Regions from separate parts of the Nocardiopsis codii genome, predicted to be linked through region 3. Evidence: riboswitches for the same ligand, from Rfam matches in the RefSeq annotation. Region 3 holds a riboswitch; each other region holds the start of a gene.

Region 1 (5,281 bases), on a different contig from region 3:
CCGCGAAAAGTTGGGGAGGCACATACCCGCCCCTGGTCCGGAACCCGCCCCCGGAGCGCGCGCGCTCGCCCCGCGGCCCGGGCGCCCCGCGGGTTCCGGGCCGGACGGGGCGGCGCGACCGCCCGGCGACCCGCGCCGGACCCGTCCGGCCCCCAGGCGTCCCTGACGGGTTCTGACAGGCCCTCCCACGGTCACCGCCCCGGCTGTTTGACTGCTTGCGAGGGCGGTCGGCGCACACGCGCCCGCCCTCCCGACCCGTCGCGCGAACGGTCATCGCCGCGCGCCGCGCGGTCGGCGGCACACCCATCGCACGCACATCCCTAGGAGATCCATGTCCTCCGTTCGCGCCTACACGGCCACCTCGCCGACCGCGCCGTTGGCGCCGGGCACGATCGAGCGCCGGGAGGTCGGCCCCAAGGACGTCCTCATCGACATCGCCTACGCCGGCATCTGCCACTCCGACATCCACACCGTCCGCGGGGACTGGGGCCAGGTCCCCTACCCGTTGACCGTCGGCCACGAGATCGCCGGAGTGGTGGCCCGGGTCGGCTCCGAGGTCACCCTCCACGAGGTCGGCGACCGGGTCGGTGTGGGCTGCATGGTCGACTCCTGCCGCGAGTGCGCCAACTGCCTGGCCGGAGCCGAGCAGTACTGCCTGCGCGGGTTCACCGACACCTACAACGGCACCGACCGGGACGGCACGGTGACCCAGGGCGGCTACTCCGAGCGCGTCGTGGTCGACGAGCACTTCGTCCTGCGCATCCCCGACGCCATCCCCTTCGAGAAGGCCGCACCGCTGCTGTGCGCCGGGATCACGACCTACTCGCCGCTGCGGAACTGGAACGCCGGGCCGGGCAAGAAGGTCGCCGTCGTGGGCCTGGGCGGCCTCGGCCACATGGCCGTCAAGATCGCCCACGCCATGGGCGCCGAGGTGACGGTGCTCTCCCAGAGCCTGAAGAAGCGCGAGGACGGCCTGCGGTTCGGCGCCGACCACTACCACGCCACCGGCGACCCGGCCACCTTCGAGCGGTTGGCCAACACCTTCGACCTCATCGTCAACACCGTCAGCGCCTCCATCGACATGGACGCCTACCTGAACCTGTTGACCCTGGACGGCACGATCGTCAGCGTGGGCGCCCCGCCCGAGCCTGTGCCGGTGACCCTGTTCACGCTGTTCGAGAACCGGCGCTCCTTCGCCGGTTCGAAGATCGGCGGCATCGCCCAGACCCAGGAGATGCTCGACTTCTGCGCCGAGCACGGCATCGCCCCGGAGGTCGAGATCATCGGCGCGGACGGGATCAACGACGCCTGGGAACGGGTGCTGGCCTCGGACGTGCGGTACCGGTTCGTCATCGACACCTCCACCCTGGCCACCGGCTGACCGGAGCGGAGACCGCGGTGGGGCCCCCCCCCCCCCGCCGGGGGCCGCCCGCGGGCGGCCCCGGTCCCACGTCCTACTGGCAGGCCTCGCACTCGGGGTCGTCGATGGAGCAGGCCTGGCCGTCCACGATCTCGAACTCGTCCTCGACCTCGGTGTTCACGGCGGGCGCCGCGACCGGCTCGGGAACGGGGGCGGGCGCGGGAGCCGCCGCCGGGGCGCTGCTCGCGACCGGGGTCGCCGCGACCGCGTTCAGGCGGCCGTCGGTGCCCTTGAGCGTGCTCTTCTCCACGTGCGTGGCGCTCTGCGAACGCAGGTAGTAGGTGGTCTTGAGACCGGAGCGCCAGGCGCGGCGGTACAGGGTGTCGAGCTTCCTGCCGCTCGGGGCCGCCATGTACAGGTTCAGGGACTGGGCCTGGTCGATCCACTTCTGGCGGCGCGAGCCCGCGTCCACCAGCCACTCGGGGTCGACCTCGAACGCGGTCGCGTACAGGGCCTTGAGGTCGTCCGGGACGCGGTCGATGGCGCCGAGGCTGCCGTCGTGCATCTTCAGGGCCGAGACCATGTCGTCGTCCCACAGGCCGCGCGCCTTGAGGTCCCGGATCAGGTACGGGTTGACGACGGTGAAGTCGCCGGACATGTTCGACTTGACGTACAGGTTGCGGTAGAGCGGCTCGATCGACTGGCCGACACCGGTGATGTTGGCGATGGTCGCGGTGGGCGCGATCGCCATCACGTTGGAGTTGCGCATCCCGGTCGACTTCACGCGCTCGCGCAGGGAGTCCCAGTCCAGGGTCTCGCCGCGGTCCATGTCGAGGTCGCCGCCGCGCGAGTCCGCGAGGAGCCGCAGCGAGTCGATCGGCAGGACGCCCCGGCTCCACAGCGAACCCTCGAAGGACTCGTAGGAGCCGCGCTCTGCGGCCAGCTCCATGGAGGCCTCGATGGCGTAGTAGCTGATGAGCTCCATGCTCTCGTCCGCGAACGTCACAGCGCCCTCGGAGGCGAAGGGGGTGCGCAGCTTGAACAGGGCGTCCTGGAAGCCCATGAGGCCGAGCCCGACGGGGCGGTGGCGCAGGTTCGCGCGGCGCGCCTCGGGGATCGTGTAGAAGTTCACGTCGATGACGTTGTCGAGCATGCGCACGGCGGTGCGGACGGTCCGGCGCAGGCGCTCGGCGTCCAGGCCGTCGGGGCCGACGTGCTGGGCCAGGTTGACCGAGCCCAGGTTGCAGACGGCGACCTCGTCGGCGCTGGTGTTCAGCGTGATCTCGGTGCACAGGTTGGAGGAGTGCACGACGCCGACGTGCTGCTGCGGCGAACGCAGGTTGGACGGGTCCTTGAAGGTGATCCAGGGGTGGCCCGTCTCGAACAGCATGGTCAGCATGCGCCGCCACAGGTCGACCGCGGGGAGCTTCTTGGCGACCTTGATCCGGCCCGCCTCGGCGGCGGCCTCGTACTTCTCGTAGGCCTCGGCGAAGTCGGTGCCGTACTTGTCGTGCAGGTCGGGGACCTCGTCCGGCGAGAACAGGGTCCAGCTGCCGCCCTGCTCCACACGCTGCATGAACAGGTCGGGAACCCAGTTCGCGGTGTTCATGTCGTGCGTGCGGCGGCGGTCGTCACCGGTGTTCTTGCGGAGGTCGAGGAACTCCTCGATGTCGATGTGCCAGGTCTCCAGGTAGGCGCACACGGCGCCCTTGCGCTTGCCGCCCTGGTTGACCGCGACGGCCGTGTCGTTGGCGATCTTCAGGAACGGGACGACGCCCTGGCTCTTGCCGTTGGTGCCGCGGATGTGCGAGCCGAGGCCGCGCACCGGGGTCCAGTCGTTGCCGAGCCCGCCGGAGTACTTGGACAGCATCGCGTTGTTGCTGATGCCGTGGAAGATGGCCTGGAGGTCGTCGCCGACGGTGGTGAGGAAGCAGGAGGACAGCTGCGCGCGCACCGTGCCGGCGTTGAACAGGGTGGGCGTGGAGGCCATGAAGTCGAACGAGGACAGCAGCTCGTAGAACTCGATGGCACGGGCCTCGCGGTCGTCCTCGTTGAGGGCCAGACCCATGGCGACGCGCATGAAGAACGCCTGCGGCAGCTCGTAGCGGACCTCGTCGCTGTGCAGGAAGTAGCGGTCGTAGAGGGTCTGGATGCCGAGGAAGGTGAACTGCTCGTCCCGCTCGGGGTACAGGGCGGCGCCGAGCCGGTCCAGGTCGAACCCGGCGAGCGCGGGGTCCAGCTGGCCCAGGTCGATGCCGCGGCGGACGTAGGCGGCCAGGTAGGCGGCGTAGCGCTCGCCCATCTCGGACTGCCCGGCGGCGTCGGGGGCGCCGCTGATGAAGGTGAGGGCCTCACGGCGCAGCTTGTCCAGCAGCAGGCGGGCGGCCACGAACGAGTAGTCGGGGTCCACCTCCACGAAGCTGCGGGCGGCCATGACCAGGGCGAGCTCGACCTCGGAGTCGGGGATGCCGGGGTAGAAGCCGCGGCGGGCCTCGGTGAGGACCTTCTCCGCCGAAACACCGGTGAGCCTGGCACAGGCCTCGGTCACGACGTGCTCGATCCGGTCGATGGCGGCGGGGGGCGCGCCCTCGTTGGTCGGCTCGGGCCGAACGGATACGGGCACGGCCTCGACGTCAAGGGTCATACAGCGGCTCCAACCTCGGTAGAAGAGTCCCGGCGGGGAGGGGACACGATAAGCAAGGTGCGCGGCACGCACCGGTGGACCGACGCACCGGGTGCGTGCGGTCGTCTGACCGGTGGGTCGCGGCGGCTCACCCTCGAAGCCCCGTCGTCGGCGCACGCTCGCGTGCGCACCGGCGGCAGGTCTTCGGGCTCGTGGGCGACCTACGCACCGTCGCTTCCCAGGGCCTTCGGGGGTCCCCGGTGCCTGTGACGGCTTCGTTCCCACATACCGCTGCGGGGCAGCCCCGGCTTCACACCGGGTTCCCTCTTGCCTCACCCCGAGGGGTGAACCACCAGCGGGACAGATACTACATCTAGGGGGCCCCGCGTTGGAACACCGCAAGATGATGGCGTGTCACCGATTTCTCGGATTCTTCGACGATCGTCGAACACACGCGCGGGCCGTGGTATGCGGGGGCCGCGAGCGCCCGGTTCAGGGGGATTGCGCGCCTCGTCGGGGCAGCTGGGAGGCGACCGGACACAGCCTAGATCGTCGCCGGGGCTCCCCGGGACCGCGCGGGTCCTCCGACGGGCCTCCGAACGTCCGGAATCCCGTCTCCGAAGCGGTTCGGACCGTACCGGACGACTCGGCGCCGCAGACCACACCGCCGTATCGGCGGCGGTCGGTGACGGGCCGGGGCGCCCGGACGGTGATCTGTCCGGGTGCCGCTCCGGGCGTGTCGGAGGGACGCCCGCACGTAGGAAAGCTCACTCCGCGGACGCCGACGCGGGCGTCCCCGGCCCGAACCTCCGGTGGGGGTGGCCCGGGCCGCCGCCGTACGGCGGCGGAGGTCACTCCTCGTCGAGTCTGCTGTCCAGCTGGTCCTCCGCCAGACCGAGGTCGGTGCGGATGCGGAACCTGATGCGCAGGAGCTCCACCAACAGGTCGCGGACGTAGGGCGAGGACTCCTGGTCGAGGAAGCGGCGCGCACCGACCGTCGCCCACCGTTCCGCGCCCTCCAGGTCGTCGTGCGCGTACAGTGCCTCGGCGACGTGGATGAAGGTCTGGAGTCCGGGCGGTTCCTCGCCCTCCAGGCGTGTGAGGTGGACGTAGGCCTGGTCGACCTCGTCCAGTTGCAGGAGCGCGCCGGCGCTGAGCGCCCGGGCGTCGATCACCGTGGCGCCGCCGTCGTCGATCGCCCGCTGGTAGGCCGCGCAGGCGCGCTCGAACTCCTGGGCGATCTCCCACTGCTCGCCCGCGCGCACGAACAGCTCGGCGCGCGAGACCTCGCTCCCGGC
Region 2 (5,281 bases), on a different contig from region 3:
GGTCCACCGCCAGCACGGGCTCCTCCGCCGTCGACGCCTGCCGGGCGCGCTCCCCCAGGTCGGACAGGAGCGGGGCCGCCGCCTCCGACGGCACCACCGCGACGATCCTGCCCGGCTCCGACGTGGGCGGGTGGCCGACCACGATCGGGGACAGGTGACCGTCGTCGAACTCCACCAGCAGGTCGCCGTCGGAGTTGAACCCCATCGAGTCGTACGTGCGCATCACGGGGTGCAGCCCCTCCAGGTCCACGTCCTCCGCGCCGGTCAGCTCCTCGCGCACGATCCCGTCGAGCGCCACCAGGGCGTCGTGGTCGACCAGCAGCTCCGTCGCGTACGCGGTGTGCCCGGTCTCCGAGTCGTACCAGTACGTCCCGTATCCCCGGCGCTGACCGTGCAGGTCCTCCTCGGTGCGCACCAGGCGCACACCCAGGACTCCGCTCCCGGCGGCCACGACCTCCCAGTCGATCGCGAGGCGCACGGGGTCGCGGCTGGCTCCCCGGAAGTCCCGCACCTCCCGGTCGACCTGTTCGGCCAGTCCGGCGGCGAACCCGTCGGCGCCCTCGAACGTCGGGTAGGCGACGTCGACCTCGACGCCGTCCGGCCGGTGGGGGTGGTCCCCGAAGTCGCCGGCGTCACCGGTCCACTCGGAGGCCTCCTCGCCGGCCTCGTCCAGCAGCACGGTCATGAGCTCCGGGTCGTCGGCCCCCGCTGCTCCGCCGGTGCCGCAGGCGGCCAGCGGCAGGAGCAGCGCCGCCACCGCCGCACCCGTCCGGCGCGGGCCGCACCGGACGGCGATCCCGCCGACCCGCGGCCGGAGGGCCCGGACCGGCCCCGGGCGGGACTCGGCCTGGCCAGGACGAACTCGGCTCGACGACAACACCGGTCTCCCTCATCCCTGGGCGGGTGCTCACGCGGTTGATGGCAGCAACATAGGGGACGCCGTCCGCACACCTGTGGCGGTGACCACATGTGGTCACCGCCACAGGGCGGGTCATGGTCCGCACTCGACGCGCACCCGCCCGAAGTGTCCCGGGACGACCGTTGCGCCCCGCGGCGCCGGGCCGCCCGGGAGGCCCGGCGCGGGCTCAGACCGCTTCGTCGCCGGGTTCCCCGTCGTCCTCCCCGTCCGTCGCGGCGGGCGGCTCGGGGGCCCCGTCGACGTAGGTCTCGCCCGGCGTCGTCGTGCCGAGGAGCTGGGAGACGGTGACCATCGTGTACCCGTGCGCGTCGAGTTCGCGGATGATCGTGCGGGAGGCGTCGACCGTCGTGTCGTGGATGTCGTGCATGAGGATGATCGCTCCGGGGGAGGCGCCGTCCACGGCCCGGTCGGCGACCACGGACGCCTTGCGGTCCTTCCAGTCGTTGGTGTCGATGCTCCACAGGATCTGGGCCAGTCCCATGTCCGCGGTCACCGCCGTGACCCCGTCGTCGGTGGACCCGTAGGGGGGCCTCATGAGGTCCATGGTGTACCCGGTCTCGCGGTACACCAGGGCCTGGACGGTGCCGAGGTTCGAGCGGATCCCGCCCGCGCCCAGCCCTGCCAGGTCGGGGTGGGTGAGGGTGTGGTTGGCCAGTTCGTGGCCCTCCGCGTAGGTGCGCCTCACGGTGCGCGGATCCTCCATCACCGGGTGGCCGGTGACGAAGAACGTGGCGCGGGCGTCGTACTCGGCGAGCATGTCCAGCAGTTCGGGGGTGCGCCCGCCCGGGCCGTCGTCGTAGGTCAGGGCCACGCACTTGGCGCCGGGGGCGGAGCAGTCGATGTCCTCGTCCACGGGCGGCACCGTCCCGGGCGGGGTCTGCTCCCGGCTGTCCCCGGCCGCCTCGGGCGGATCGGCGATGGCGAAGTCGCGGACTCCCCGGGTCGCGGCGTGCGACGCGCGCTCGCCCAGGTCGGACAGGAGGGGGCCGGACTCCGAGGCGTCGATGACCGCGTGGGTCCGGCCCTCGCCGACGGGGGCGACCTGCCCGGCGTCGAACTCCACGACGAGGTCGCCGTCGGGGTTGAACCCCACGGAGTCGTACAGCGAGCCGATGGGGTGGACGGCGTCGGGGGCGGCGGTGTCCGGGAGGGCGTCCCGCACCAGGCCGTTCAGCTCCTCCAGCTCCTCCTGTCCCGCGACCAGGGCGGTGGAGGGGTGGGCCGTGCCGGTCAGGGCGTCGTACCAGTAGGTGGTGTACGCCTCACGGGTCCCCTCGGAGTCGGTCTCCTCGCGGGTCACCCGGACGCCGACGAGGTCGTCGTTGGCCGCCGTCAGGTTCCACGCGGACTCGAAGGAGACCGCGCCGGGGTTGGCCGCCTCGAAGGCGTCCACCTCCGCGGAGAGTTCGCGGTCCAGGAAGCCGCTCAGCGGTTCGGCGTTGGGGAGGACCGGGTAGGCGACCTCCGTCGCCACCCCGCCCTCGCGGGCGAGGGAGGACTCCGTCAGGTCCACCACGTCACCGGGGTCCACCACGGTCAGCCCGTCGGGTTCACCGGTCGCGGGCAGGTGCTCGTCGGGTCCGCCGTCCGCCGCGGGGCGGGCGTCCCCCATGTGTTCGGGGGTGATGACACCGGGTGGGACGACGGCCGACCAGACCAGCCCCGCGACGACCGCCAGCGCGACCGCGATCGTGAAGAGGGGGCGATCGGGGGCCATGGTCGGATGGGACTGCTTGTTCACCAGGGGTTCTCCACGTTCATCTACAGACGAACGTTCGCGGGGAGCGCGGGAGAGGGCTCCGCCGCGTAACGCTTCATTTCGGGTGTGACGCCGACCGCACAACAGGGGTTCGCACTGTTTCCGGGCCGGGCACGGGGATGCACGCCGGGTACAGGGGCGGAGAGGGCGCTCCCTATACTTGCAGGCGTGGAAGGTACATGTTCCACCCCAGAGTCCGGGCCGCGCCCGGAAGGGGAGGGGTGTGTCGCAAGAGGGAACCCGGTGCGACTCCGGGACTGCCCCGCAGCGGTATGAGGGAACGAACGTCGCCATAAGCACTGGAAATCCGATCGGTAATGTCGGAAACCGGGAAGCGGCGGCCAGTAGGAGGACGGTGTCCGCACCGTCCGCGCCCTCGAGTCCGAAGACCTGCCTCCACCCGGCGTCGCACCCGTGCCGCCGGTGGTCCCGTGCCCCGAGGGAGGGCCGAGGAGCGGGAGGCAGGTGCACACGCCCGCGGCGTGGTCTCCGGCATGCCCGCGTCCTCGCTCGCCTCGTGGCCGGTACCCGGCTTTCGACGAGGGAGAGAAGCTCATGTCCGACACCCCCGGGGCCTCCCGGCCCTCCGTGCGCTCCACCGTGCACGGTTACCCGAGGATCGGTCCCCACCGCGAACTCAAGCGCGCCAGCGAGTCGTACTGGAAGGGCGGGACGACCGCGGACGAACTGGACGGCGTCGCCGCCGACCTGCGCAGGGGCGTCTACGCCCAGCTGCGCGAGGCGGGCGTCGACGACATCCCGTCCAACACGTTCTCCTACTACGACCACGTCCTGGACACCGCTGTCCTGTTCGACCTGGTGCCCTCACGGTTCACCTCCCCGGCAGCCGCGGGCGACCGCGACGAGGAGCTGCGCCGCTACTTCGCGCTCGCCCGCGGCGAGCAGGGCGCTCCGCCGCTGGAGATGACCAAGTGGTTCGACACCAACTACCACTACCTGGTCCCCGAGCTGTCGCCGAGCACGCGTCCCCGCCTGGTCGGCGACAAGCCCGTCGCCGAGTTCCGCGAGGCCTCCGAGGCCGGCTTCCGGACGCGTCCGGTCCTGGTCGGCCCGCTGACCTTCCTCCTGCTGGCCAAGGCCGCCGACGACGCGCCTGAGGGCTGGAGCCCCGTCGAGCTGCTCGACCAGCTCCTGGACGCCTACGCGCAGCTCCTCGCGGACCTCGCTGCCGCGGGCGCCACCGAGGTGCAGCTGGACGAGCCGATCCTGGCCACCGACGAGGGCCGCGCCGCGGTCGGTCTCCTGGAGCGCTCCTACCAGCGACTGGGCGCCCTCACCGAACGCCCCTCGCTCCTGGTCTCGACCTACTTCGGCTCCATCGGAGCCGCCGCCCTGCGCGTGCTCAAGGACTCCCCGGTCGAGGCCGTCGGCCTGGACCTGGTGACCGGCGGCGAGGGCATCGACGACCTGGTGAAGGTCTCCGGGCTGGGCGGCACCCGCCTGGTCGCCGGCGTGGTGGACGGCCGCAACGTCTGGCGCACCGACATCCCGGCCGCCGTGGCCACTCTCGGCACCCTGCTCGCCCTCACGGACGAGCTCACCGTGAGCACGTCCTGCTCGCTCCTGCACGTGCCGATCGACCTGGACGCGGAGACCTCCCTCGCCCCCGAGCTGCGCGAGGCCCTGGCCTTCGCCAAGCAGAAGGCTGAGGAGACGGCCCTTCTCGGCCGCGTCCTCTCCGAGGGGGCGGAGGCCGAGTACGCGGGCGGCGGCGCCGGCGGAAACCCCGCCTTCACCGACGCGCGCGTGCGCGCCCGGCTGGACGCCCTGGGCCCCGACGCCTACGAGCGTCCCCAGGACCGCGGCACCCCCGCGGACACCCCGCTGACCACGACCACCATCGGTTCGTTCCCGCAGACCGGCGAGCTGCGCCGCGCCCGCGCCGCCCACCGGCGGGGCGAACTGGCGGAGGACGCCTACAAGCAGATCCTCCGTGAGGAGATCGACCGGGTCATCGCGCTCCAGGAGGAGATCGGCCTCGACGTGCTCGTGCACGGCGAGCCCGAGCGCAACGACATGGTCCAGTACTTCGCCGAGCAGTTGGAGGGCTACGCCACCACCGAGAACGGCTGGGTGCAGTCCTACGGTTCGCGGTGCGTGCGTCCGCCGATCCTGTTCGGCGACGTCTCGCGCCCCGAGCCGATGACCGTCGAGTGGATCACCTACGCCCAGTCGCGCACCGACAAGCCGGTCAAGGGCATGCTGACCGGCCCCGTGACCATGCTCGCCTGGTCGTTCGTGCGCACCGACCAGCCGCTCGGGGAGACCGCCCGCCAGGTGGGCCTGGCCCTGCGCGACGAGGTCGCCGACCTGGAGCGCGCCGGTATCCGCCACATCCAGGTGGACGAGGCCGCCCTGCGCGAGCTGCTGCCGCTGCGTGAGGAGCAGCGCGGCGCGTACCTGGACTGGGCGGTGAACTCCTTCCGTCTGGCCACGTCCGGTGTGTCGCCGTCCACGACGATCCACACGCACATGTGCTACTCGGAGTTCGGGCTGATCGTCGGGGGGATCGAGGCGCTGGACGCCGACGTGACCAGCGTCGAGGCCGCCCGTTCCCGCATGGAGCTGGTGGAGGACCTGGG
Region 3 (5,281 bases):
CCACTGGGTGACGGTGCGGGCGGGGGTCCATCCGGTGAACGCGCCGATGGGCGCGGCGGTCTCCACCGCGATGCGGGTCAGCTCCCCGCCGTGGCGCCGGTGGGCCTCCGCGAGCAGCCCCTCGGTCTCCAGCGTCACACCGTGCACCACGAGCCGTCCGCCCGGTCCCAGCGCGTCCAGGCAGGTGTCGAGCACGCCCGGCAGGGTCGCGCCGCCGCCGACGAAGACCGCGTCGGGAGGGTCCAGCCCCTTCAGAGCGTCCGGCGCACGGCCGGCGACCACGCGCAGGCCCGGGACGCCGAGCCGGTCCGCGTTGCGGCCGATCCGCGCGGCGCGCCCGGTGTCGGCCTCCACCGCCGTGGCCGTGCACGAGGGGTGGGCGCGCATCCACTCGACGGCGACCGAGCCCGCGCCCGCGCCGACGTCCCACAGGTGCCGGCCGGGGGAGGGCGCCAGCCGGGCGAGCGCCGAGGCGCGCAGGTCCCGCTTGGTGAGCTGGCCGTCGTGCTCGAACGCGTCGTCGGGCAGCCCGGCGACCAGCCCGCAGCCCGGCGGCCCTGAGAGCTCCAACGCCAGCACGTGCAGTTGGGGGGCCTCCTCCGGAGGGGCCCCGAGCCAGTCGTGCGCCGTGCCCTCCAGCCGCGACTCCGCGTCCGCCCCCAGGTCGCCGAGGACGGTCATCCGGCTGCCGCCGTAGCCCGCGCCGACCAGCAGGGCGGCGACCGTCCCGGGGGTGGCGGCGCCCGGGGAGAGCACCAGGACACGGCGGCCGGGGGCCAAGCCGCGCATCAGCAGGTGCGGATCGCGCCCCACCAGGGACAGCACCGCGCACCCCTCCGCCGCCCACCCCATCCGGGCGCGGGCCAGGGCGACCGAGGAGACGGCCGGTTCCACGCGCACCGCGTCCGCTCCGAGCAGTTCGATCAGCGTGCTGCCGATGCCCGACACCAGCGGGTCGCCGGAGGCCAGCGCGACGGCGCCGCGGTCCCCGAGGGAGGCGAGCAGGTCCGGCAGGCCCTCGCGCAGCGGGGAGGGCCAGACCAGGCGCCGCTGGGTCGGGGCCTGCGGCAGCATGGCGAGGTGCCTGCGCCCGCCCAGCACCGTGTCGGCCGCCAGGACCAGCCCTCGCAGCCTCTCGGGCACGCCTGACCATCCGTCGGCGCCGATGCCGACGACGGTGATTCGGGGAGGGGACATCTCGACCTTCATGGGCAGGACGCTATCGTGGCGGCCGAAGGTGTGAGGTGCCCCGGCGGCCCAGCCATCGGAAACGGTGGGGACGGCGTCCGGGGAGAATCTGGGAAGCCCGGTGAGACTCCGGCACAGGCCCGCTGCGGTGAGCCGAGCCTCCGTGACAGGAGGACTCGGTAAGTCCGAAGACCGGCCCCGCACCCGCCCATGACCGATGGCGAAACGAGCGGGAGCCTCACATGCCATTGCGGACGTCCCACTATCCCTTCTCGGCGATCGTCGGCTGCGACGCCGAACCGCTCGACGACCTGGGCCTGGCCCTGGTCCTGGCCAGCGTCTCCCCGGAGATCGGCGGCGTCCTGGTCCGCGGCCAGAAGGGCACCGCCAAGTCCACCGCGGTGCGGGCCCTGGCCCCCCTCCTGCCCCCGGTCGAGGTCTACCGGGGGGACCGCTTCTCCGTCGACCCCGCCGACACCGCGCAGGAGTCGCCGGACGGCCCCTTCCCGCCCGGCACGGCCGTGGAGAGCCGCCCGGTGCGCCTGGTCGAGCTCCCGGTGGGCGCCACCGAGGACCGCGTCCTGGGTTCGCTGCACCTGGAGCAGGCGCTCACGCACGGCCGGGTCGCCTACGAGCCCGGGCTGCTGGCGCGCAGCCACCGCGGCCTCCTGTACGTGGACGAGGTCAACCTGCTCCACGACCACCTGGTCGACCTCCTCCTGGACGCCGCCGCGACCGGCCGGGTGACCGTGGAGCGCGACGGGTTCTCCGTGGAGCACGCCGCGAGGTTCCTGCTCATCGGGACGATGAACCCCGAGGAGGGCGAGCTGCGCCCGCAGCTCCTGGACCGGTTCGGGCTGACCGTCGAGGTCGCCGCGCCCTCCGACCCCGCCGCACGCGTGGAGGTGGTCCGCAGGCGTATGGCCTACGACGCCGACGCCGACGCCTTCTCCGACCGGTACGACCTGGCCGAGAAGGCCCTCGCCGCGCGCATCGCCGCGGCCCGTGAGACCGTCGGGCGCGCACGGCTGTCCGACGCCGCGCTGCTGAAGATCGCGCAGGTGTGCGCGGCGTTCGAGGTCGACGGCCTGCGCGCCGACATCGTGACCGCGCGCACGGCTCTGGCGCACGCCGCCTGGGAGGGCCGGACCTCGGTCTCCCTGGCCGACATCCGCCGCGCGGCCCTGCTGGCCCTGCCGCACCGGCGCCGGCGCAACCCCTTCGACGCGCCGGGGCTCGACGAGGACCTCCTGGACCGCGTCCTGGGGGACGAGGAGCCGCCCCCGGACGACCCAGGACCGCCGGAAGGCTCCGACGGCTCCGGTGACCCCGCCGGCCCCGACGGGGGCGGCGCACCCGACACCGCCGGTCCGGAGGGGGACCCCTCCCCGGACACCGGCGCGGACGGACCGGAGCAGTCCACCGCGCCGCCCCGGGATCCGGAGGGCTTCCGCGAACCGGAGGCCTCCCAGGAGGCGGAGGAGCCGGAGGGGGGCGGGGCCGGGCCCCGGCCCGGCACCACGGTCGGGGCGGGCGCCCCGTACCGCCCCCGGACCTTCACCGCGCGGGGCACGGGGGTCGGCGCCGACGGTCGGCGCAGTCGCGCGGTCGGCGCGCGGGGCCGCCGGATCGGGGCCGAACCGCCCGGCGGGGGCTCAGGCGGTTCGCTCCACCTGGTCGAGACCGTCAAGGCCGCGGCCTCCCGCCCGCACGGCGGCGGCCGGATCGGCCTGCTCCCCCGCGACCTGCGCGTCGCGGTGCGCGAGGGCCAGGAGAGCAACCTGGTGCTGTTCTGCGTCGACGCCTCCGGTTCCATGGCGGCGCGCAAGCGCATGGGCGAGGTCAAGACCGCCATCCTGTCGCTGCTCCTGGACGCCTACCGGCGCCGCGACAAGGTCGGCCTCGTGACCTTCCGGGGCGCGAGGGCCGAGCTGGTGCTGCCCCCGACCCGTTCGGTGGACACCGCCGCCGCCCGCCTGGACGAACTGCCCGCCGGGGGGCGCACCCCGCTCGCCGAGGGCCTGCTGGAGGCCGCCCGGGTCCTGCGGCGCGAGCGCCTGCGCGACCCGAGGCAGCGTCCGCTGCTCGTCCTGGTGACCGACGGCCGGGCCACCGGCGGCCGGGGTGCGGTCGGCCGCTCGCTGGAGGCCGCCGACCACGTCGCCGGCCTGGGCGTGGCCACCGTCGTCGTGGACGGCGAGTCCGGCCCGCTGCGCCTGGGCCTGGCCGCCGCCCTCGCCGCCCGGATGGGCGCCGAACACCTGCCCGTGGACGAGGTCAGCGCTGACGCGCTGGGAAACGCCGTGAGAGAGAGGGCCGCCTGATGCCCCAGGGCATACCGTCCGTCGTCCCCGACGACGGGCTCACCACCCGCCAGCGCCGCAACCAGCCGGTGCTCGCCGTCCACACCGGGGACGGCAAGGGCAAGTCGACCGCCGCGTTCGGGCTCGCGCTGCGCGGCTGGAACCAGGGCTGGCGGATCGGCGTGTTCCAGTTCGTGAAGTCGGCGAAGTGGCGCATCGGCGAGCAGACCGTGCTCGAACGCCTGGGGAGGCTCCACGAGGAGACCGGCGAGGGCGGCCCCGTGGAGTGGCACAAGATGGGCTCGGGCTGGTCCTGGAGCCGCCGCCGGGGCAGCGCCGAGGACCACGCCGCGGACGCGGCCGAGGGCTGGGCGGAGATCAGGCGCAGGCTCGCCGAGCAGACGCACGACCTGCTCATCCTCGACGAGTTCACCTACCCGATCAACTGGGGCTGGGTCGACGTCGAGGACGTCGTGGCCGCCCTGCGCGACCGTCCGGGCCGCCAGCACGTGATCATCACGGGCCGCCGCGCCGCCCCCGAACTCCTGGAGGCGGCGGACCTGGTCACCGAGATGGCCAAGGTCAAGCACCCGATGGACGCGGGCCGCAAGGGCCAGCGGGGGATCGAGTGGTGAGGCCCCCCGCGGCCCCGGAACCGGCGGGGTCGCAGGGGGCGGCCTCCCCGGCACGGCCGACGGCCCTGCCGAGGCTGATGGTCGCCGCGCCCATGACCGGGCAGGGCAAGACCACGGTCGCCGCCGGGCTGATGGCCGCGCTCCGCGACGCCGGGCTCTCCGTCAGCGGCCACAAGGTCGGCCCGGACTACATCGACCCCGGGTACCACGCCCTGGCCACCGGCCGCCCCGGCCGCAACCTCGACCCCCACCTCGTCGGCGAGGAGCGGGTGGCGCCGCTGCTCCTGCACGGGGCCCGGGGCGCGGACGCGGCCGTCGTCGAGGGGGTGATGGGCCTGCACGACGGGCGGATCGGCGCCGACGGCTTCGCCTCCTCCGCGCACGTCGCGGCCCTGACCCGCACTCCGGTGGTGCTGGTCGTGGACGTGTCCCGCATGTCCCGGTCGGTGGGGGCGCTGGTGGCGGGCATGGCCGCCTACGACCCGGCGGTCGAGGTCGTCGGGGTGATCCTCAACAAGGCCGGTTCGGCGCGCAACGTCGCCGAGATCACCCGCGCGGTCGGCCCGCCCGTCCTCGGCGTGGTCCCCCGCGACGAGCGGATCACCAGCCCCTCCCGCCACCTCGGACTCGTCCCGGCGTCGGAGCGGGAGGACTCGGCACGGGTGGTCGAGCGGCTCGGCGAGCACATCGCGGGCCATGTCGACCTGGACGCCCTGCTGGAGGCGGCCCGCTCCGCGCCCGCGCTGGACGCCCGCCCCTGGGACCCGGCCGCGGAGGCGGCGGCCCCGGGCACGGGCCCGCGCCCGGTGGTCGCGGTGGCCGGGGGCCGGACCTTCACCTTCCGCTACACCGAGACCGAGGAGCTGCTCACCGCCGCCGGGTGCGAGGTCGTCGCGTTCGACCCCCTGGAGGACACGGGCCTGCCCGCCGGTACCCGGGGCGTCTACCTGGGCGGCGGCTTCCCCGAGGTGTACGCGGGCGAGCTCGCCGCGAACCGGGGTCTGCTGGCCGAGCTGCGCGAGGCGGTCCGCAGCGGGGTCCCGACCGTCGCGGAGTGCGCGGGGCTGCTCTACCTCGCCGACGCGCTCGACGGCCACGCCATGGCGGGGGCCGTCCCGGCGGACGCCCGCATGACGGAGCGGCTCACCCTGCGCT

What was found. A riboswitch is a leader RNA that binds a small molecule or an ion and turns the genes downstream of it on or off. The one in region 3 is predicted to bind cobalamin.
Region 1: another riboswitch for cobalamin. It lies ahead of Q8791_RS18560 (ribonucleoside-diphosphate reductase subunit alpha); the one in region 3 lies ahead of Q8791_RS02855 (VWA domain-containing protein).
Region 2: another riboswitch for cobalamin. It lies ahead of metE (5-methyltetrahydropteroyltriglutamate--homocysteine S-methyltransferase); the one in region 3 lies ahead of Q8791_RS02855 (VWA domain-containing protein).

Annotation. Positions count from the first base shown of each region.
Region 1 covers NZ_JAUZMY010000018.1:77,948-83,228, reverse strand. Annotated here, with positions in the region: gene Q8791_RS18565 (NAD(P)-dependent alcohol dehydrogenase) at 332-1,381, shown strand; gene Q8791_RS18560 (ribonucleoside-diphosphate reductase subunit alpha) at 1,455-4,004, opposite strand; cobalamin riboswitch at 4,162-4,352, opposite strand; gene Q8791_RS18555 (hypothetical protein) at 4,835-5,281, opposite strand, start outside.
Region 2 covers NZ_JAUZMY010000031.1:27,358-32,638, reverse strand. Annotated here, with positions in the region: gene Q8791_RS25505 (polysaccharide deacetylase family protein) at 1-877, opposite strand, end outside; gene Q8791_RS25500 (polysaccharide deacetylase family protein) at 1,086-2,636, opposite strand; cobalamin riboswitch at 2,860-3,090, shown strand; gene metE (5-methyltetrahydropteroyltriglutamate--homocysteine S-methyltransferase) at 3,234-5,281, shown strand, end outside.
Region 3 covers NZ_JAUZMY010000002.1:217,508-222,788, forward strand. Annotated here, with positions in the region: gene cbiE (precorrin-6y C5,15-methyltransferase (decarboxylating) subunit CbiE) at 1-1,209, opposite strand, end outside; cobalamin riboswitch at 1,266-1,403, shown strand; gene Q8791_RS02855 (VWA domain-containing protein) at 1,431-3,512, shown strand; gene cobO (cob(I)yrinic acid a,c-diamide adenosyltransferase) at 3,512-4,126, shown strand; gene Q8791_RS02865 (cobyrinate a,c-diamide synthase) at 4,204-5,281, shown strand, end outside.